DNA from 4 places in the Janthinobacterium sp. RA13 genome. Region 1 is predicted to be linked to each of the others. Evidence: predicted binding sites of a transcription regulator. Region 1 holds the regulator's gene; each other region holds the start of a gene.
The links. Region 1 encodes sigma-54, which starts transcription at its own class of promoters, with help from an activator protein. Its sites were predicted from a motif close to TGGCANGNAANCTGCTTT; they were not measured.
Positions count from the first base shown of each region.

Region 2: FG13_RS22390 (TorF family putative porin) is a predicted target of sigma-54. The motif match lies at 2,550-2,567, and genes of this name have one in related genera.
Region 3: FG13_RS16200 (pilin) is a predicted target of sigma-54. The motif match lies at 2,194-2,211, and genes of this name have one in related genera.
Region 4: FG13_RS20165 (EDSAP-1 family PEP-CTERM protein) is a predicted target of sigma-54. The motif match lies at 2,540-2,557, and genes of this name have one in related genera.

Region 1 is NZ_JQNP01000001.1:4,854,051-4,858,246, reverse strand. It holds gene FG13_RS21480 (enoyl-CoA hydratase/isomerase family protein) at 1-858, opposite strand, end outside; gene hpf (ribosome hibernation-promoting factor, HPF/YfiA family) at 994-1,356, opposite strand; gene FG13_RS21470 (RNA polymerase factor sigma-54) at 1,426-2,904, opposite strand; gene lptB (LPS export ABC transporter ATP-binding protein) at 2,909-3,664, opposite strand; gene lptA (lipopolysaccharide transport periplasmic protein LptA) at 3,664-4,196, opposite strand, start outside.
Region 2 is NZ_JQNP01000001.1:5,059,417-5,063,612, reverse strand. It holds gene FG13_RS22400 (ammonium transporter) at 1-1,340, opposite strand, end outside; gene FG13_RS22395 (P-II family nitrogen regulator) at 1,352-1,690, opposite strand; gene FG13_RS22390 (TorF family putative porin) at 1,702-2,469, opposite strand; gene FG13_RS22385 (accessory factor UbiK family protein) at 2,740-2,988, shown strand; gene FG13_RS22380 (YifB family Mg chelatase-like AAA ATPase) at 3,103-4,196, shown strand, end outside.
Region 3 is NZ_JQNP01000001.1:3,643,222-3,647,417, reverse strand. It holds gene sucC (ADP-forming succinate--CoA ligase subunit beta) at 1-1,139, shown strand, start outside; gene sucD (succinate--CoA ligase subunit alpha) at 1,153-2,034, shown strand; gene FG13_RS16200 (pilin) at 2,248-2,712, shown strand; gene FG13_RS16195 (flagellar brake protein) at 2,734-3,456, opposite strand; gene FG13_RS16190 (DUF6713 family protein) at 3,620-4,000, shown strand; gene moaC (cyclic pyranopterin monophosphate synthase MoaC) at 4,001-4,196, opposite strand, start outside.
Region 4 is NZ_JQNP01000001.1:4,567,064-4,571,259, reverse strand. It holds gene FG13_RS20200 (VRR-NUC domain-containing protein) at 1-85, opposite strand, end outside; partial or broken gene FG13_RS29605 (transposase domain-containing protein) at 390-551, opposite strand; gene FG13_RS20185 (hypothetical protein) at 872-1,117, shown strand; partial or broken gene FG13_RS29600 (immunity 52 family protein) at 1,235-1,588, shown strand; gene FG13_RS20175 (dodecin) at 1,730-1,936, shown strand; gene FG13_RS20170 (hypothetical protein) at 1,952-2,263, opposite strand; gene FG13_RS30500 (hypothetical protein) at 2,312-2,455, shown strand; gene FG13_RS20165 (EDSAP-1 family PEP-CTERM protein) at 2,645-3,637, shown strand; gene FG13_RS20160 (LytR C-terminal domain-containing protein) at 3,704-4,196, opposite strand, start outside.

The DNA.
Region 1 (4,196 bases):
CCGCTGCAGCAATTCCAGGGTGACCGACATCATCAAAGGAGAGCGCAAACGCATGGCCGCCAGCGCCTTGGTGGCGAATGCACTGCTGTCCTGCGCCAGCGAGGCCATGATGGTCGCCACCGAACCCGCGCCGAAATGGCGATCCAGCGCCGCACGCGCCGTCGCCAGGGAAGATACCCCCGCCCCGGCCTGGAACGGTGCCGCCAGCGCCTTGACGGCTACCGGCAAGGCCTCGCCCGGCGTCGAGTCGAACAGGGCCAGCAGCGCCCCCATCTGCGCCTCGGGCAGGAACACATCGGCCAGGCCCGTGTACAGGGCGTCGGCCGCGCTGATCGTCAAGCCCGTCAAGCCCAGGTACAGGCCCAGCTGGCCGGCCAGGCGGGACAGGAAATAACTGCCGCCCACGTCAGGGAACAAGCCAATATTGACTTCCGGCATGGCCATGCGTGTGCGGCCCGTGACGATACGCAGGCGGTTGCCGGGCCCGGCTTGCGCCACGCCCATGCCGCCGCCCATCACCACGCCGTCCATCACGGCAATATACGGTTTCGGATAGAAATGAATCACATGATTTAAGGCGTATTCTTCCGTAAAGAAATCTTCCAGCAAGGCGCTGCCGCCTTGCGGCGTGGCCTGGCCCGCATCGTAAAAGAAGCGGATATCGCCGCCGGCGCACAGGGCTTTTTCGCTGCTCGATCGAATAACGACGGCGTCCACGTGCGGATCGTCGCGCCAGGCCAGCAGGACCGCGCTCAGGGCGCGCACCATCTCCAGCGACAGGGAATTCAAGGCTTTCGGACGGTCGAGCACGATGTGCCCGGTGCGGTTGCGGATGGAGGTCTGGACGAAGTCGCTCATGGCAGGCAGGAAAGAAGTGAAAGTGCAAACATTCTAGCCCTTGCGCGGGGAAGATTGCGTTCAACAGGTCCAGGCGCAAAAAAGGGCGCAAGATGTGCGCCCTTAGTTGATCACAACTGCTGGAAGCGGGTGGCCTTAAACGGCGACGACGGCGTCTTCCTCGGAGTTGTCTGGCAGATGCTTGATCGCCTCTTTACCGTGCCCTTGCACTTTGGTTTTGTATTTCATCACTTGCCTATCGAGCTTGTCGATCAGGGTATCGATCGCGGCGTACAGGTCGTGCGCCAGGCTTTCCACATAGACAGTCTTGCCACTCAAACGCAGGTTGACTTCAGCCTTTTGACGTTTTTCTTTCTCTTTGAGGTTATCCACGGTCAGAATCACGGCGATATCGATAACTTGATCGAAATGACGTTTCACGCGCTCCAGCTTCGTTTGTACGTATTCACGGATGGCTGGTGTCACTTCGAGATGATGTCCGCTGATGGTGAGATTCATACACACTCCTAAAGATGATCGGGTTCGTGCGGTCCATCCTATCCGGCCCGCAGAGGAACCGAAAAAAACTTACAAACACTTACGCAGGCTCACTGGCGGAATTTTCAACGCTTCCCGGTATTTGGCAACAGTACGTCGCGCAATCACCATGCCTTGTTCCCCCAGCATGTCCGCAATCTTACTGTCGGATAAAGGATTTTTAGGGTCTTCTGCTCCTGTCAGTTGCACGATCAATGCCCGTATCGCCGTCGATGACGCTTCGCCCCCCGCTTCGGTGGCGACGTGGCTACCAAAGAAATATTTCAACTCGAACATGCCGTGCGGGGTCAGCATGTACTTTTGAGTTGTTACCCGCGAGATAGTACTCTCGTGTAAACCCAGTGTATCAGCTATTTCACGGAGCACAAGGGGGCGCATGGCAACGGCCCCATGCGAGAAAAAGTTCTTTTGTCTTTCTACTATCGCCTGTGCCACGCGCAGGATGGTGTCGAAGCGCTGGCGCATATTCTTGATCAGCCACTTGGCTTCCTGCAACTGTGCGCCCATGGCGCCCTCGCCCTTGCCCTGCTTGAGCAGGTTGGCGTACATGGCGTTGACGCGCAGGCGCGGCATGACGTCGTTGTTCAGGGTCACTTGCCAGCCATTGCGCGCGCGCTTGACGACGACGTCAGGCACCACGTAATCGGACACGTCCGAGGCGAACACGGCGCCCGGATGCGGATTGCACTGGCGAATCACCGTCTGCGCTTCGCGCAAGTCTTCCTCGTCGCAATCGAGGGCTTTTTTCAGCTTGTTGAAATCGCGCTGGGCAAACCAGGCCAGGTGCTTTTCCACGATGACGAGGGCCATGCGCCGCGTCACCATGGCGATGTGCGGCAAGCGCTTGATTTGCAGGGCCAGGCATTCGGACGCATTGCGCGCGCCCACGCCGGGCGGATCGAAACTTTGCAGCAGCGACAAGGCCGTGCGCATCTCGTCGGCGTCGATTTCCAGCTCTTCCGGCAGGCGCGCCAGGATGTCGTCGAGCGACTCTTCCAGGTAGCCATTGTCGTCGAGCGCGTCGATGATCAGCTCAACCAGCGCGCGGTCGCGCAATTCCAGCACCGTCACGCGCATCTGCTCCATCAGGTGCTCGCGCAGAGTGCAGTGATGGGCTTCCAGCTGTGGACGCGAATCTTCATCGTCCGGCGCCTTGCCGCGGCTCGCCTCGCTCCAGTCGCTGTCGCCGCCATCCGCGGCAGCCGGACTGTCGCCCGCCTCGCCATCAAAGGTTTCCGCTTCGGCCGGCGCGGCGGGCGCTTCCTGGCCTGGCGGCTGGGGCGGCGCTTCGGCCGGCGCGGCCGTGGAACTCAAGGCGCCGTCGGACAGCAGGCGCAGCGAACGGTCGAGCGGATCGTCTAGGCGTTCGAGCAAGGGATTGTCCGTCAGCAATTGCTCTAGTTCCTGGTGCAATTCCAGGGTAGACAATTGCAACAGGCGTATCGATTGCTGCAACTGCGGCGTCAGTGCCAGGTGCTGCGAAGTGCGCAGCTGCAATGATTGTTTCATTGGCTCACATGCGGAAGTGTTCGCCCAGATAGACCCGGCGTACCGACTCGTTCGCGATGATGTCGTCGGGGCGTCCCGACGCCAGCACCGAGCCCTGGTTGATGATGTAGGCACGGTCGCAGATACCCAGCGTCTCGCGCACATTATGATCGGTGATCAGCACGCCGATATTGCGCTCCTTCAAGAAACGCACGATGCGCTGGATCTCGATCACGGCGATCGGATCGACGCCCGCGAACGGCTCGTCGAGCAGCACGAAACGGGGATCGGTGGCCAGCGCGCGGGCGATTTCCACTCGGCGGCGCTCGCCACCCGACAGGGACAGGGCCTGGTTCTCGCGCAGCTTTTCAATTTGCAAGTCGGCCAGCAATTTGTCCAGGCGCTCCTCGATCTCGGCCTTCTTCAAAGGACGGCCTTCGACGGTCTGGATTTCCAGCACGGCGCGGATATTGTCTTCCACCGTCAGCTTGCGAAAGACGGACGCTTCCTGCGGCAGGTAGGACAGGCCCATCTGCGCGCGGCGGTGGATCGGCAGGCTGGAAATGTCCACGCCGCTGATATCGATGCTGCCGCCGTCCGACGGCACCAGGCCGACGATCATGTAGAACGAGGTGGTCTTGCCGGCGCCGTTCGGGCCCAGCAACCCCACCACTTCGCCGCATTCGACTTGCAGCGAGACATCATGCACGACTTGCCGCTTGCCATAGGTTTTTTGCAGACCGCGAACGATCAGGGTGCTGCCGCAACGTGTATTTTCCATTATTTCTTTCCTGGCGCGGGCGTGGCCGGCGCTTTCTCCGCCGCCGGCGCCTTGGTCTTCGGCTGGATCACCATGCGCACGCTGCCGCCATCGGGCGTGCTGGTGCCGCTGTTGGAATTTTCCATCGCAAACACTTCCTTGCGGCTGTCATACGAGATGAAGGCGCCGTTGGCCACGTCGGTGACTTTCGTGCCTTCCAGGCGCGTCAACTTGGCCCGGGAAAACAGTTTCACCACTTCCGTCTTGTTGTCGTATTCCACGCGCTCCGCTTCGCCTTCGACCCACAGGTCGCCCGCGCCATCGCGCTTCTGACGGAAGGTGGCCAGCTTGCCGGGATCGGCCCAGAAGGTAATGAACTGGTAGCCTTGCGGATCTTCCGTGATCAGGGCCCGGCCCGCCTTCATGGTCAGGGTGCCTTTCACCAGCACGACGTCGCCCGTCAGGGTGCGCACCTGCTTGACGTCATCGACGTGGCCGCTGCGTGCCGTGATGACGGCTTCCTTCTCGGAATCGGCCTTCTCGGCATGCGCCA
Region 2 (4,196 bases), 210 kb from region 1:
GACATCTTGTTGGTGACGTAGTCGAAAACGCCCTGGCCGCCCAGTTGTGGCGCAGCAAACACACCCGTCAGCAGGGCGCCGAGGATGCCGCCCACGCCATGCACGCCGAACACGTCGAGCGAATCGTCGGCGCCGATCAGGCGTTTCAGGCCATTCACGCCCCACAGGCAGACGACACCAGCCAGCAAGCCGATGACCAGGCCGCCCATCGGGCCGACAAAGCCGGCCGCCGGGGTGATCGCCACCAGGCCGGCCACGGCGCCCGATGCGCCACCGAGCATCGAAGGCTTGCCTTTGCTGATCCATTCGCCAAACACCCACGACAGGGTGGCGGCGGCAGTGGCCAACAGCGTATTGACGAAGGCCAGGGCAGCCACGTCGCCCGCTTCCAGCGAGGAGCCGGCATTGAAACCGAACCAGCCCACCCACAGCAGCGATGCGCCGATCATGGTCATCGTCAGCGAGTGCGGTGCCATCGATTCGCGGCCGTAACCGACGCGCTTGCCGATCATGATGGCGCCCACGAGGCCGGCAACGGCGGCGTTGATGTGCACGACGGTGCCGCCGGCGAAGTCCAGCGCGCCTTTTTGCCAGATCCAGCCAGCCTTCAGGGCTTCGCTGGCCGAGGTGGCGGCGTTGGTGATCAGGTCAGGACCGGTCCAGAACCACACCATGTGGGCCGCTGGCAAGTAGGCGAACGTGAACCACAGCACGACGAAGGCCAGCACGGCGGAAAACTTGGCGCGCTCGGCAAAGGCGCCGACGATCAGTGCGCAGGTGATGGCGGCAAACGTGCCCTGGAAGGCCACGAAGACGAACTCGGGAATGACGACGCCCTTGCTGAAGGTGGCGGCGGCGGCAAACGTGCCCTTGGCCGGATCCCAGATGCCGTTCAGGAACAGGCGGTCAAAGCCACCGAAGAAGGCGGTTTTTTCCGTGAAGGCGATCGAGTAGCCGTAGATACACCACAGCACGATGACCAGCGCGAACACCATGAACACTTGCATCAGCACCGACAACATGTTTTTCGAGCGCACCAGGCCGCCGTAGAACAGGGCCAGACCGGGGATGGTCATCAAGATCACCAGCAAGGTGCTGATCATCATGAAGCTGGTGTCGCCTTTGTTGGCGACGGGCGCGGCGGCTGGCGCGGCAGCGGCCGGGGCCGGCGCGGCGGCGGCAGGCGCTGCATCAGGCACCGGCGTGACGGCAGGGGCGGCGACGGCCGTGGTCGTGGCCGCCTCCGTCTTGGCGGGCGCATCGGCAAAGCTCGGCGTGGCAACTCCAAACGCACACAGACAGGCTATCCCGGCTAGCAATTTTGTTATATTTTTATGCATCAATATTCCCCTTAGAGCGCTTCGTTGCCGGTTTCACCGGTACGGATGCGGATGACCTGTTCCAGGTTGTAGACGAAAATCTTGCCATCACCGATTTTACCGGTACGCGCGGCGCCTTCGATCGCTTCGATGGCCTGGTCGACAATGGCGTCATCGACAGCCGCTTCAATCTTGGTTTTTGGCAAGAAATCAACGACATACTCGGCGCCACGGTAGAGTTCCGTGTGACCTTTCTGGCGGCCGAAACCTTTGACTTCCGTGACGGTAATGCCTTGCACATTGATAGCCGACAAAGCTTCGCGTACTTCGTCCAGTTTGAACGGTTTAATGATTGCGGTAATCATTTTCATGGCAGTCTCGCTTAAAAGGTTTTGGACACGGTCAGCACGAGACCGGATTTCGCCAGATTCTTGCCATTCGGTGCCAGCGACGTGATGTTGGCTTTGACGGCAGCCAGGGAAACGGTCGCCATGCCAAAGTCCTTGGTCACGCCGATCTTGTAATCGCTGTAGCTGAGGGAATCGTTGTGCTCGACTTTCTGACGGCCCACATGCAGGTTCAGCATGTAGCCATCATGCACCTCGACATTGGCGCCCACGTCCAGGTAGCCGCTGTTCTTGCTGTCGGCAACACCGAACAGATTGGTGGTCGAATGCGAGTACTTGATATACATCGGGCCATAGCCGAGCTGGCCGTAGAGCTCAAAGGTATTGGCATTGGTGCTCAGGCCATTCGAGGGATAGAAATAGTACAGGCCGCCCACGTCATAGGTAAAATCCTTGCTGATCTCGCCCCGTTTGCCGCCGTAGATATCCCATTCCAGATCGGTATCGCCGCCGCCATCCTTGATCCATTTGATGCTCGACAACCAGGTGCCCACATACAGGCCCGTCGGGTTATGGGTATAGTCGGCGCCGCCGCTGATGGCCGGGTTCAAGCGGCTTTGCGAAATGCCGCGGTAACGGTAGTCGCTGGTCAGCGCCACGTTGTAGCTCACCACGTTATCAGGCACGGCTTCGGCCGCAGCAGGCGCCGCCACTGCATCCTGGGCCATGGCGCTGCCGCACACGGCGGTCATGGCCAGCGTCAACGCTGCAGCTAAAATCATGTTCTTGGACAGATTCTTCATGGCGATTCCCTTTTATTGAACTTTTAAAGCGGTTGAGGTTTAAAATCTTGGCTGGAGATCACAAAGCGTTCATACCTTCTTTAGCAGAATACGTGCCAGCTCACTTGCCACCTTGACAGGTGCGTTTCCGGCCATACATACCCTGCAAGCCTGTCGGCATGCGGGTACGGGCTGCTGAAGCATGATGAATTTTCCCAGTTTCGCACCAGATTAACGCCGCTGTGCACCGCAATGGTGCGATGCACAGGCCGCACCATAAAAGGACTGACCATGGACATGAATACCTTCTTTAACGACTTGCAAGGCAAGATCCATCAAGCCATCGAAAACTCGCCGGCCAAGGATATCGAGAAAAACGTGAAATCGATGATGACCCAGGGCTTCGCCCGCCTCGATCTGGTGACACGCGAGGAATTCGATATCCAGGCGCAAGTGCTGGCCAAGACGCGCGCCAAGCTGGATGCACTGGAATTACGCCTGATCGAACTGGAAACGCGCCTGAACGATCCAAAAGCCTGAACCGCTGTTGTATGCAGGGCGCCGTAATCGGCGGCCTTGCTGGCATAGCTCAAGCCTGATGCCGTTTCAAGCGCTAGACTGATACTGCCCGCGTCCGCGCTACAGGGGAGTCTGATGAGTCTGGCCGTCCTGAAAAGCCGCGCCCTGTCCGGCATGGAGGCGCCCGAGGTAAGTGTCGAAGTCCACCTTGCCAATGGATTGCCTTCGTTTACGATTGTCGGCCTGCCGGATACGGAAGTAAAGGAATCGCGCGACCGCGTGCGGGCCGCGCTGCAAAACTGCGGCTTTGAGATGCCGGCGCGGCGCATTACGGCCAATCTGGCGCCGGCCGACCTGCCCAAGGAATCGGGCCGCTTCGACCTGCCCATTGCGCTGGGCATCCTGGCCGCCTCCGGCCAGTTGCCGGGCGACCAATTACACCACTATGAATTCGCGGGCGAACTGTCGCTCTCAGGCCAGCTGCGCCCCATCCGCGGCGCCCTGGCCATGACCTTTGCCATGCAGCGCAGCCAGTCGGGCGCACCACGCGCCTTCATCCTGCCGCGGGCGAACGCTGACGAGGCCGCCCTCGTCAGCGATGCCTGCATCTATCCCGCCCACAGCCTGCTCGAGGTCTGCGCGCATTTTGCCGCGCACGCCAGCCACACGGCCTTGCAACGCCACCAGCCCGTGCTGGCGGCACACGCTTTTCCCTATCCCGACTTTGCCGATGTGCAAGGGCAGCAGCAAGCGCGACGGGCGCTGGAAGTGGCGGCAGCAGGCGGCCATAACGTCCTGATGATTGGCCCTCCAGGCGCAGGCAAGACCATGCTGGCCAGCCGCTTCCCCGGCGTGCTGCCGCCCATGAGCGATGAAGAGGCGCTGGAATCGGCTGCCGTGCATTCGCTGGGCGGCCACTTCAAAGTGGAGCACTGGAAACGGCGCCCCTATCGCGCGCCGCACCAGACGGCGTCCGGCGTGGCCCTGGTGGGCGGCGGCAACGTGCCGCGGCCTGGCGAAATCTCGCTGGCCCACTGCGGCGTGCTGTTTCTCGACGAAATTGCCGAATTCCAGCGCCGGGTGCTCGATGTCTTGCGCCAGCCCATGGAATCGGGTGTGATCAGCATTTCACGGGCGGCCCGCCAGGCCGAGTTTCCCGCCCGTTTTCAATTGATCGCCGCCATGAATCCTTGCCCGTGCGGCTATCTGGGCCACGCTTCCGGCCGTTG
Region 3 (4,196 bases), 1.2 Mb from region 1:
TCCTCCGGCAGCACGGAGTGACGGTACCACGCGGTATCCCGTGCATGTCCGTCGAAGAGGCAGTCAAGGCTGCGGAAACCCTGGGCGGCCCGGTGTGGGTCGTCAAGGCACAGATCCACGCAGGTGGCCGCGGCAAGGGCGGCGGCGTGAAAGTGGCAAAATCGATCGAGCAAGTCAAGGAATACGCTGACCAGATCATGGGCATGCAGCTGATCACGCATCAGACCAGCGCCGAAGGCCAGAAAGTCAACCGCCTGCTGGTGGAAGAAGGCGCCGACATCAAACAAGAACTGTACGTGTCGCTGGTCACCGACCGCGTTACCCAGAAAATCGTCCTGATGGCGTCGTCCGAAGGCGGCATGGACATCGAAGAAGTGGCCGAGAGCCACCCTGAGAAGATCCACCACGTCACCATCGATCCAGGCACCGGCCTGACCGATGCCCAGGCAGACGACATCGCCGCCAAAATCGGCGTGCCTGCCGGCTCCATCGCCGACGCCCGCGTCAACCTGCAAGGCCTGTACAAAGCGTACTGGGAAACCGATTGCTCGCTGGCCGAGATCAACCCGCTGATCGTTACCGGCAGCGGCAAAGTCATCGCTCTGGACGCCAAGTTCAACTTTGACCCGAACGCCCTGTTCCGTCATCCGGAAATCGTCGCCCTGCGCGATCTGGACGAAGAAGATCCAGCTGAAATCGAAGCGTCGAAATTCGACCTGGCCTACATTTCGCTCGACGGCAACATCGGTTGCCTGGTGAACGGCGCCGGCCTGGCCATGGCCACCATGGACACGATTAAACTGTTCGGCGGCGAGCCAGCCAACTTCCTGGACGTCGGCGGCGGCGCCACGGCGGAAAAAGTCACCGAAGCGTTCAAGATCATGCTGAAAAACCCAGGCCTGAAAGCCATCCTGGTGAACATTTTCGGCGGCATCATGCGTTGCGACGTGATCGCTGAAGGCGTCATCGCCGCAGTGAAAGCCGTCTCGCTGAACGTGCCACTGGTCGTGCGCATGAAGGGCACCAACGAAGACCTGGGCAAAAAGATGCTGGCCGATTCCGGTCTGCCTATCATCGCAGCCGACACCATGGAAGATGCAGCCAAGAGCGTCGTTGCCGCTGCTGCCGGTCAAGCTTAATTAAGGAATCAACATGTCCATTCTGATCAATAAAGATACCAAAGTCGTTACCCAAGGGATCACCGGCAAGACCGGCCAGTTCCACACCCGCGGTTGCCGCGACTACGCGAACGGCAAAGCTGCCTTCGTGGCAGGCGTGAACCCGAAGAAAGCCGGCGAAGATTTCGAAGGCATTCCAATTTTCGCTAACGTGACCGAAGCGAAAAAAGAAACTGGCGCCAACGTGTCCGTGATCTACGTACCGCCAGCAGGCGCGGCAGCGGCGATCTGGGAAGCTGTCGAAGCTGAAATGGATCTGGCCATTTGCATCACCGAAGGCATTCCTGTCCGCGACATGATGGCTCTGAAAGACCGCATGGCTAAAGCCAACAGCAAAACCTTGCTGCTGGGCCCTAACTGCCCAGGCCTGATCACGCCAGACGAAATCAAGATCGGCATCATGCCAGGTCACATCCACAAGAAGGGCCGTATCGGCGTGGTGTCGCGTTCGGGCACCCTGACCTATGAAGCAGTGGGTCAGCTGACCGCACTGGGCCTGGGCCAATCGTCGGCAGTCGGCATCGGCGGCGACCCGATCAACGGTCTGAAGCACATCGACATCATGAAGATGTTCAATGACGATCCAGATACCGACGCGGTCATCATGATCGGCGAAATCGGTGGTCCAGACGAAGCCAACGCGGCTTATTGGATCAAAGACAACATGAAAAAACCGGTCGTTGGCTTCATCGCTGGCGTGACCGCTCCTCCAGGCAAGCGCATGGGCCACGCCGGCGCGCTGATCTCGGGCGGTGCCGATACGGCACAAGCCAAGCTGGAAATCATGGAAGCTTGCGGCATCACCGTGACCAAAAACCCGTCGGAAATGGCGCGTCTGCTGAAAGCCATGCTGTAATTTCAGCCTGGTCACCGCAGTACAAAAAAGGAGCTTCGGCTCCTTTTTTTTGTCCGCAAGACAGGCCGATTCCCGGCCTGGGCGGACGATGCTGGTCCGAACCTGCCCAAATGTGTCGCTTTTCTTTCCATGCGTGCCACCGCTGCCCGGGCGCGCCGCTGGCATGGCGCTTGCAACGTACCTGGCGTGAGCAATGCACCATGGGAGGATACGATGCACGCGCAAAGCGGATTTACCCTGATAGAACTGATGATCGTGGTGGCCATCGCCGGCATCCTGGCGGCCGTGGCCATTCCCCAGTATGGCGACTATACGATGCGGGCCAAGGTCAGCAACGTGCTGGCGGCCGCTGCCCCGTTAAAAACGGCCGTGGCCCTGTGCGTGCAGGAAAACGGCGGCGAGGCGGCCGCCTGCAGCACGCCCACCCAGGCCGTGCCCAGCGCCATTCCCGTGTTCAGTGCCACGCGCGAAGTGGCCAGCGCCACGGTGAATAAGGGCGATATCGTGCTGACCCTGGCGGCCGACCTGGGCACCGGTATCGGTGGACAAACCGTGACGATGACCATGAAGCCGGGCACGAGCAGTCTGACCTGGTTCAATAGCACCACCGTGACGAATCCGGCGGCGAAGGAGGCGATTACCAAAAACAATATTCCCGACGTGACGCCGACGCTCTAGGTGACGCTTGTCTGCCCGGTGTCAGACGATTTTTTGCCGGTCCGCGATCAGCGCTTCATAGGTGAGGTTTTGCAGCAGGGTGTAGTGGGTCGGTTCCAGGTCGATGAATTGCACGCCATACGTATAGATTTCCGCCACCTCGGCGGCATGGCCATTCGACGGCTTGCCCACGCTGACGTTCTGGATGCGGGCGCGCGTATTGACGCGCATCTGGTGCTTGTTCGGCTGCACCAGCAGGGTAAAGCTCAGGGCCACGCCCTCATCGTCCGGTGTGAGCATGCCGGGCGCCTCGATCAGCGCGCCCGAGACGCTGAGGTTGACGATGAACACGGGCACGGCCGCCACGTCGCGGTAGCTCAGCTGTGCCGGAATGTCCACTTTCACGCGCATGGCCGTGCGCAGGCTGGTGCCCTGGATGGCGTCCGGAAAGCTCAGGTGCACATAGTTGAGCGGGCGGCCAAAGATGCGCAGCACGCTGCAGGAAAACGAACACACGGTGACGCCGGAAAACACGCGGATGGTCAGCTTGTCGCCCTCGTTGAGCACGATGGAAGCGCCGTTTTCCATGGGAATCTTGACGATCAGGTACTCATCTTTCACATAGCCGATCAGGGTCGAGAAATGCTGGATGGGCTTGATGGTGCGGTGTGTGATGAACTGGATGCGGCCACCCACCTGCAGATTCATGGCCTCGAAGTCGAAGTCCTGGAGCTTGGTTTCCACGGCGGGCTGCTTGCTTGTCATGCGATGCTCATCTGGATATGGACGACTCGCAGTATGCATGATTTCTTGATGAAAAAGCATTTATATCAATGAAATTCATATTGGCATCGAAAAATGCCAGGTGCACGCGCCGCCGCGCGGTGCAGGCTTTACAATTGCTTCAATATTGACGAATGTAAATCCTATGCCGCGCAGCTACTTCTGGACCATGTTGTTCCTCATCCTGCATCAAATCGACGCTGCCTACTGGAAAGAGTGGGAGATGTTCCATCTGCCGGGCGGCGTGCAGGGTTTTCTCGTGTTTAACCTGGCGGCGATTGCCGTGGTGCTGGTGGGCTATAAGCACGTGTTGCTGTCCACCGCGCGGGCACCTTTTTATGCGAGCTGCTGCGCGGCCCTGGGCGTGGCCACCTTCCTGATCCATACCGGCTTTGCGCTGGCAGGACAGGAGCAATTTCACTTGCCGCTGTCCAAGGCCATCATCGCGCTGTGCCTGTCCGGCGGCGCCTGGCTAGTGTACGATTTGCGCCGCTTCCAGGAGCAACTGGCGCGCCAGGCAAAATAATTACAGCTCGGCATGCCAGTCACCCGACTTGCCGCCATGCTTTTCCAGTACGCGCACATTCGTCATGACCATGCCCCGGTCGACGGCTTTGCACATGTCATAAATTGTCAGCAAGCCGATCTGCACGGAAGTGAGCGCTTCCATTTCCACGCCCGTCTTGCCCGTCGTGTCGACCTGGGCGCGGCAGTGCACGCTG
Region 4 (4,196 bases), 290 kb from region 1:
GCGGATGCATAGGGTCGGCGTCCCAGTTCTTCTTAATCCAACCGGGCGCCCAACGGTGGACCATCGTTTTGGTATCGAAATCCATGATCGGCACTGGCGGGTACTTGGTCATATCGTAGTTGACTTCAAAAGCTATATTCCACACTTAAAAAGAACGAATGCGACGATACCGGCCATACGTAAGCGTAAAGCCAGTGCCGTCTTGAGCCTAGCGTCGAATTGCTAAGTAATCCTCAAGAAATTATTGTGAATTTATGACGAACAGAACCGGATGCTATGCAAGGCGCCCGCTGCGACGCAGAGCGCCGGTTATGGAAGTCAGAGATCACAATAATTTATTGGGGGTTACTTAGATGATGGCATCACACCACTGGGATGCGGCGTGTTTTTTAAGCCGAAGGGAGCTGCGCGGCGCAGTTCCAGGGCAGAAAGTCGTCGACCCGGTTGACCGGATGATCGGCGATGCTGGCCAGGACATGGCGCAGCCAAGCCTCGGGTTCAACACCGTTGAGCTTGGCCGTGCCGATCAGCGAGTAGATGGCAGCGGCACGCCGCTGAAGTTGGCCAGATGGGTCTGCGGATGGATGCCCTTGCGGTCCGGCGTGTAGGAAAACCAGACCGCCGCCGGAGGTGCTACCGGATGGCCGCGCAGCGCTAAGCGGCGGATTCAAATACGGCTTCCAAAAAGATATCTTCCAGAACATGGTGTTGAAACAGGCCACCGCTCAGTCCAACATTGTCAAGGATAACCCGCCAGCCTCGCTGTCATGGTACTTCCAAACGCCACTCGCTTACAAATACATGCGGCCCAGATTAGCTCGTTTTGGAATTACCACTTATTAAATTCCATAATATTATGATAATAAACTCTTTGTTCAAACGCGATACAGCGAACACATCCATTGCGTTCCGACCTGCCGTCCAAAAAATCGCGACGATTGTCCGCTTCCTGCAAAAAACTGAGGCGTTTGGAAAGAACTGGTTTCTGTCGCAGGATACGGAGGCAGAGTCGTTTCTGTCTCCGGTTTTCGATACCTCGGGAGAACTCACGACTGCCGCCGAAGCCGTACTCGAAACCAAGTTCAAGGGTGAAAAATTCCGATATCTCAGTGCCTGAAATGGCGAGCTCGGAGACGGTGATGGCGCGAGTATTGCGCTTGGGTTCAGCGACAGTGACTGGCCCTCTTGGAGTTTTGAGATTGACGGAGAGTGCGATGACCTTAAGCGCCTCGGTCTTGATGGATTGAAAGAGCTGCTGTCCATTATCGCGGGTTCCCTACGGCCGGTGTTGATCACGGTTGCACGTAATGATTATTTTGAAAAACAAGTCTTCAAGGATCGTCCAGGTGTTGGCTGGATGTTGTACTTGCCGCGCATACTCACGCTCCAACAGGTGCCCGAGGCACGCGCTTTAGTGCCAGTGATGGCGATGGACGAGCAAGGTAAAGACAAGCAGATCGGCACCATCATCGTCAGCGTCACCGACGAGCCTTTTTCTGATGAGAATCCCGAGCACGTCAAGATTGCCAATGCCATTGAAATTCGCCTGGTCGATCAGGACTTGTTGCCTCGCTATGTCGATATTTAACGAAAGATAGCTCGTCCCGCTCGGTTTGCCTGACATATTGCTGCATCGCACAATGACGTCCAGCACATTTAAGCGCAAGATGAGCACGTGCCTGCGCAAAGCAGGCTCCCGATGTCTGGCTTGCCTACCTGGGGAAATATCATGTCCGCACACACTTACAAGCTGATCGAACTGGTCGGCACGTCGACCGAGAGCAGCGATCAGGCGATACGCGATGCCATTGCCAAGGCGGCGCTGACGGTCAAGCATATGGACTGGTATGAAGTGACGGAATCGCGCGGGCATATCGTCGACGGCAAGGTGGCGCACTTCCAGGTCACGCTCAAGGTCGGCTTCCGGCTCGAATAGCGTACTGCGGCGCATTCACCGCCGCCCAACCGCTCCCCGGCTTTCCAGCCACTCGCGGCCGCCGCTGTTCAGCGCAGTCTCGATGACCTTTTCCGGCAAGCTGTAGACGGTCGCCCAGCTGGCGCGGCCGTCCTGCATGTTGGCGGGAAAGCTGTGCGTTTCAATCGGCCAGTGGTATTTGCGTTTCAGCGCCTTGACGATGGCGGCCAGCGAGACGCGGCCTTGCAGCGGTTCGGCGCCGGACTGGTCGCGGTTCGACAGCAGCACGGCCAGAACCTGGCCGCGGCCCGTGCGTGCGCCGGGGAAGGTGGGGGTTTTGTTTGCCATGGCCTATTTTACCGGGCAATGATCGGCAAGAGGCGATGTGCCGCACCTTTGATCTGGCGCAAGCGCCGCAGCGGTATTGCGGCCACGACGATTACCAACTGGAAACTGGCGGAAGGCGAGGAAGTGGCGCGCATCGGTTGCGGCTGCGCGCGCAATGCGGACGGCCACCTCGGTTATCACCGGGGCACCTGAGGCGGCGTCGGCCTTTCTTACACTTTGCTTCTTCCAGCTCAGTCCGCTTTACGCAAGTGTTTGATTCCATATGATTTTTTTGTGTGGCACGCAAGCTGCTTATCCCTGTCTACGAGATGAATCCAGGCAAGTCATTCTGGATTCTTTATCCCCCGGATTTTCCGAGACTGACCACGACAAGAGGCTGCGATGAACGTCAATCACACACGAAGCAAGACGCTGGGCTGGCTGGGCGCACTGGCGGCGGCAAGCCTGCTGGCCAGCGGTCAGGCGCAGGCTGGCGCATACGGCCTGGCCGTCAATGAGTTGAACAATTTCCGCATCGCCACCAGCGCCGGCACCTTGTCGCTGGCCGGCGCCAACCGCAATGCCAGCGACAGCGCCTTCTTTCAGGGCGGCGTGGCCGTCAATCCGCGCGCCGTCAATACGGGCCCGGCCGCCAACGCCGACGTGCTGCAAGTGTGTTCGGGGGGCGGCTGCGGCGGCTTGCCGCAAAATCACTACGCACCCAGCCCCAGTTCCACCCTGGAATTCGCCCGCGGCGATGCCCATGCCTTCGGCAACATGCTCACGGCCGCCGGCTCCACCGTGCGCGCCGTGTCGGAAGCCCAGCGCAACACGGTGGGGGCGGCGTCCTCCACGGCCGGCGACACGCTCACCGGTTCCGTCAACCTGACCTTGTCGAGCGCCGGCTTCATCACCTTCAGTTTCATGGGACGGCGCGACCTGCGCACCAGCGTGACGACCATGGGCGACAAGTCCAACGTATCGATCATGGATATCTTCAATATCTCCTGCAACAGCGCCAGCCCCGTCGGCTGCCTGTCGAACGCGAATGCCGATGGCGTACTCTTCCAGTTCGCACCCGATGGCGACGCCAACAATGGCAGCGACATCAACGGCAACCATACGGTCGGCAGCCTCGACCCGTTCAGCCTGAACATGACGGCCGGCACCAACGACCCGGCCACCGGGCGCGCCTTCACGAATGGCTTTGCGATGTTTTCCCTGACCTCGAATTTCGCCCTGCCCGCCGGCAGCTACACCTTGAACTTTTCCAAGTCCACGCGCACCGACATCGTCGTCATCGATCCCTTGCAAGTACCGGAGCCGGGCACCCTGTTCCTGCTGGGCGCGGGACTGGCCGCCCTGGCTTTTACGCGGCGCCGCCAGCCGAAATAGGCAGCCGCATGAAAAACACGCGGCGCCCGCAAAGGCGCCGCGTTTTTTATGCCGACAAAAAACCTGTTAACCGAGCCGCGCCAGCGCCTGGCGCGCCAGTTGCAGCTGCTGCAGATAATAGCGGTGCAGCATGGCTGGATCGCTCAGGTCGCGCCCCAATACCAGGCGCAGCTCGCTGGCAGGGCAGTCGGCGGCCTGGGTCTGCACCTGGGTTTGCACCTGCAGCCCCAGCTGGCGGGCCAACTGGCGCGCCGCCTGCTCCTGCGCGGGCCGGTACTCGACGCGCGTGCGCGCCACCTGGAAGCTGGTTTCATTGGCCAGACGCACCACCTGCACGGGAGCGCCGGCCAGGCTGCGCGCCAGCGCGGCGGCCAGGCCGGGCACGCCATTGCCGTTCACTATTTCCAGGCGCGGACGGGGCACGGCGGCAGCCGGCAAGGACCGCTCCACCATGGCAGCGGCAGCGGGCACGCCGCGCGCGGTGGCCGGCACGCGCTGCAGGCGCGCCATACCGTCGGTTTGCGTGATGTCGATGCGCGCCATGGCGGGTGCATCCGGC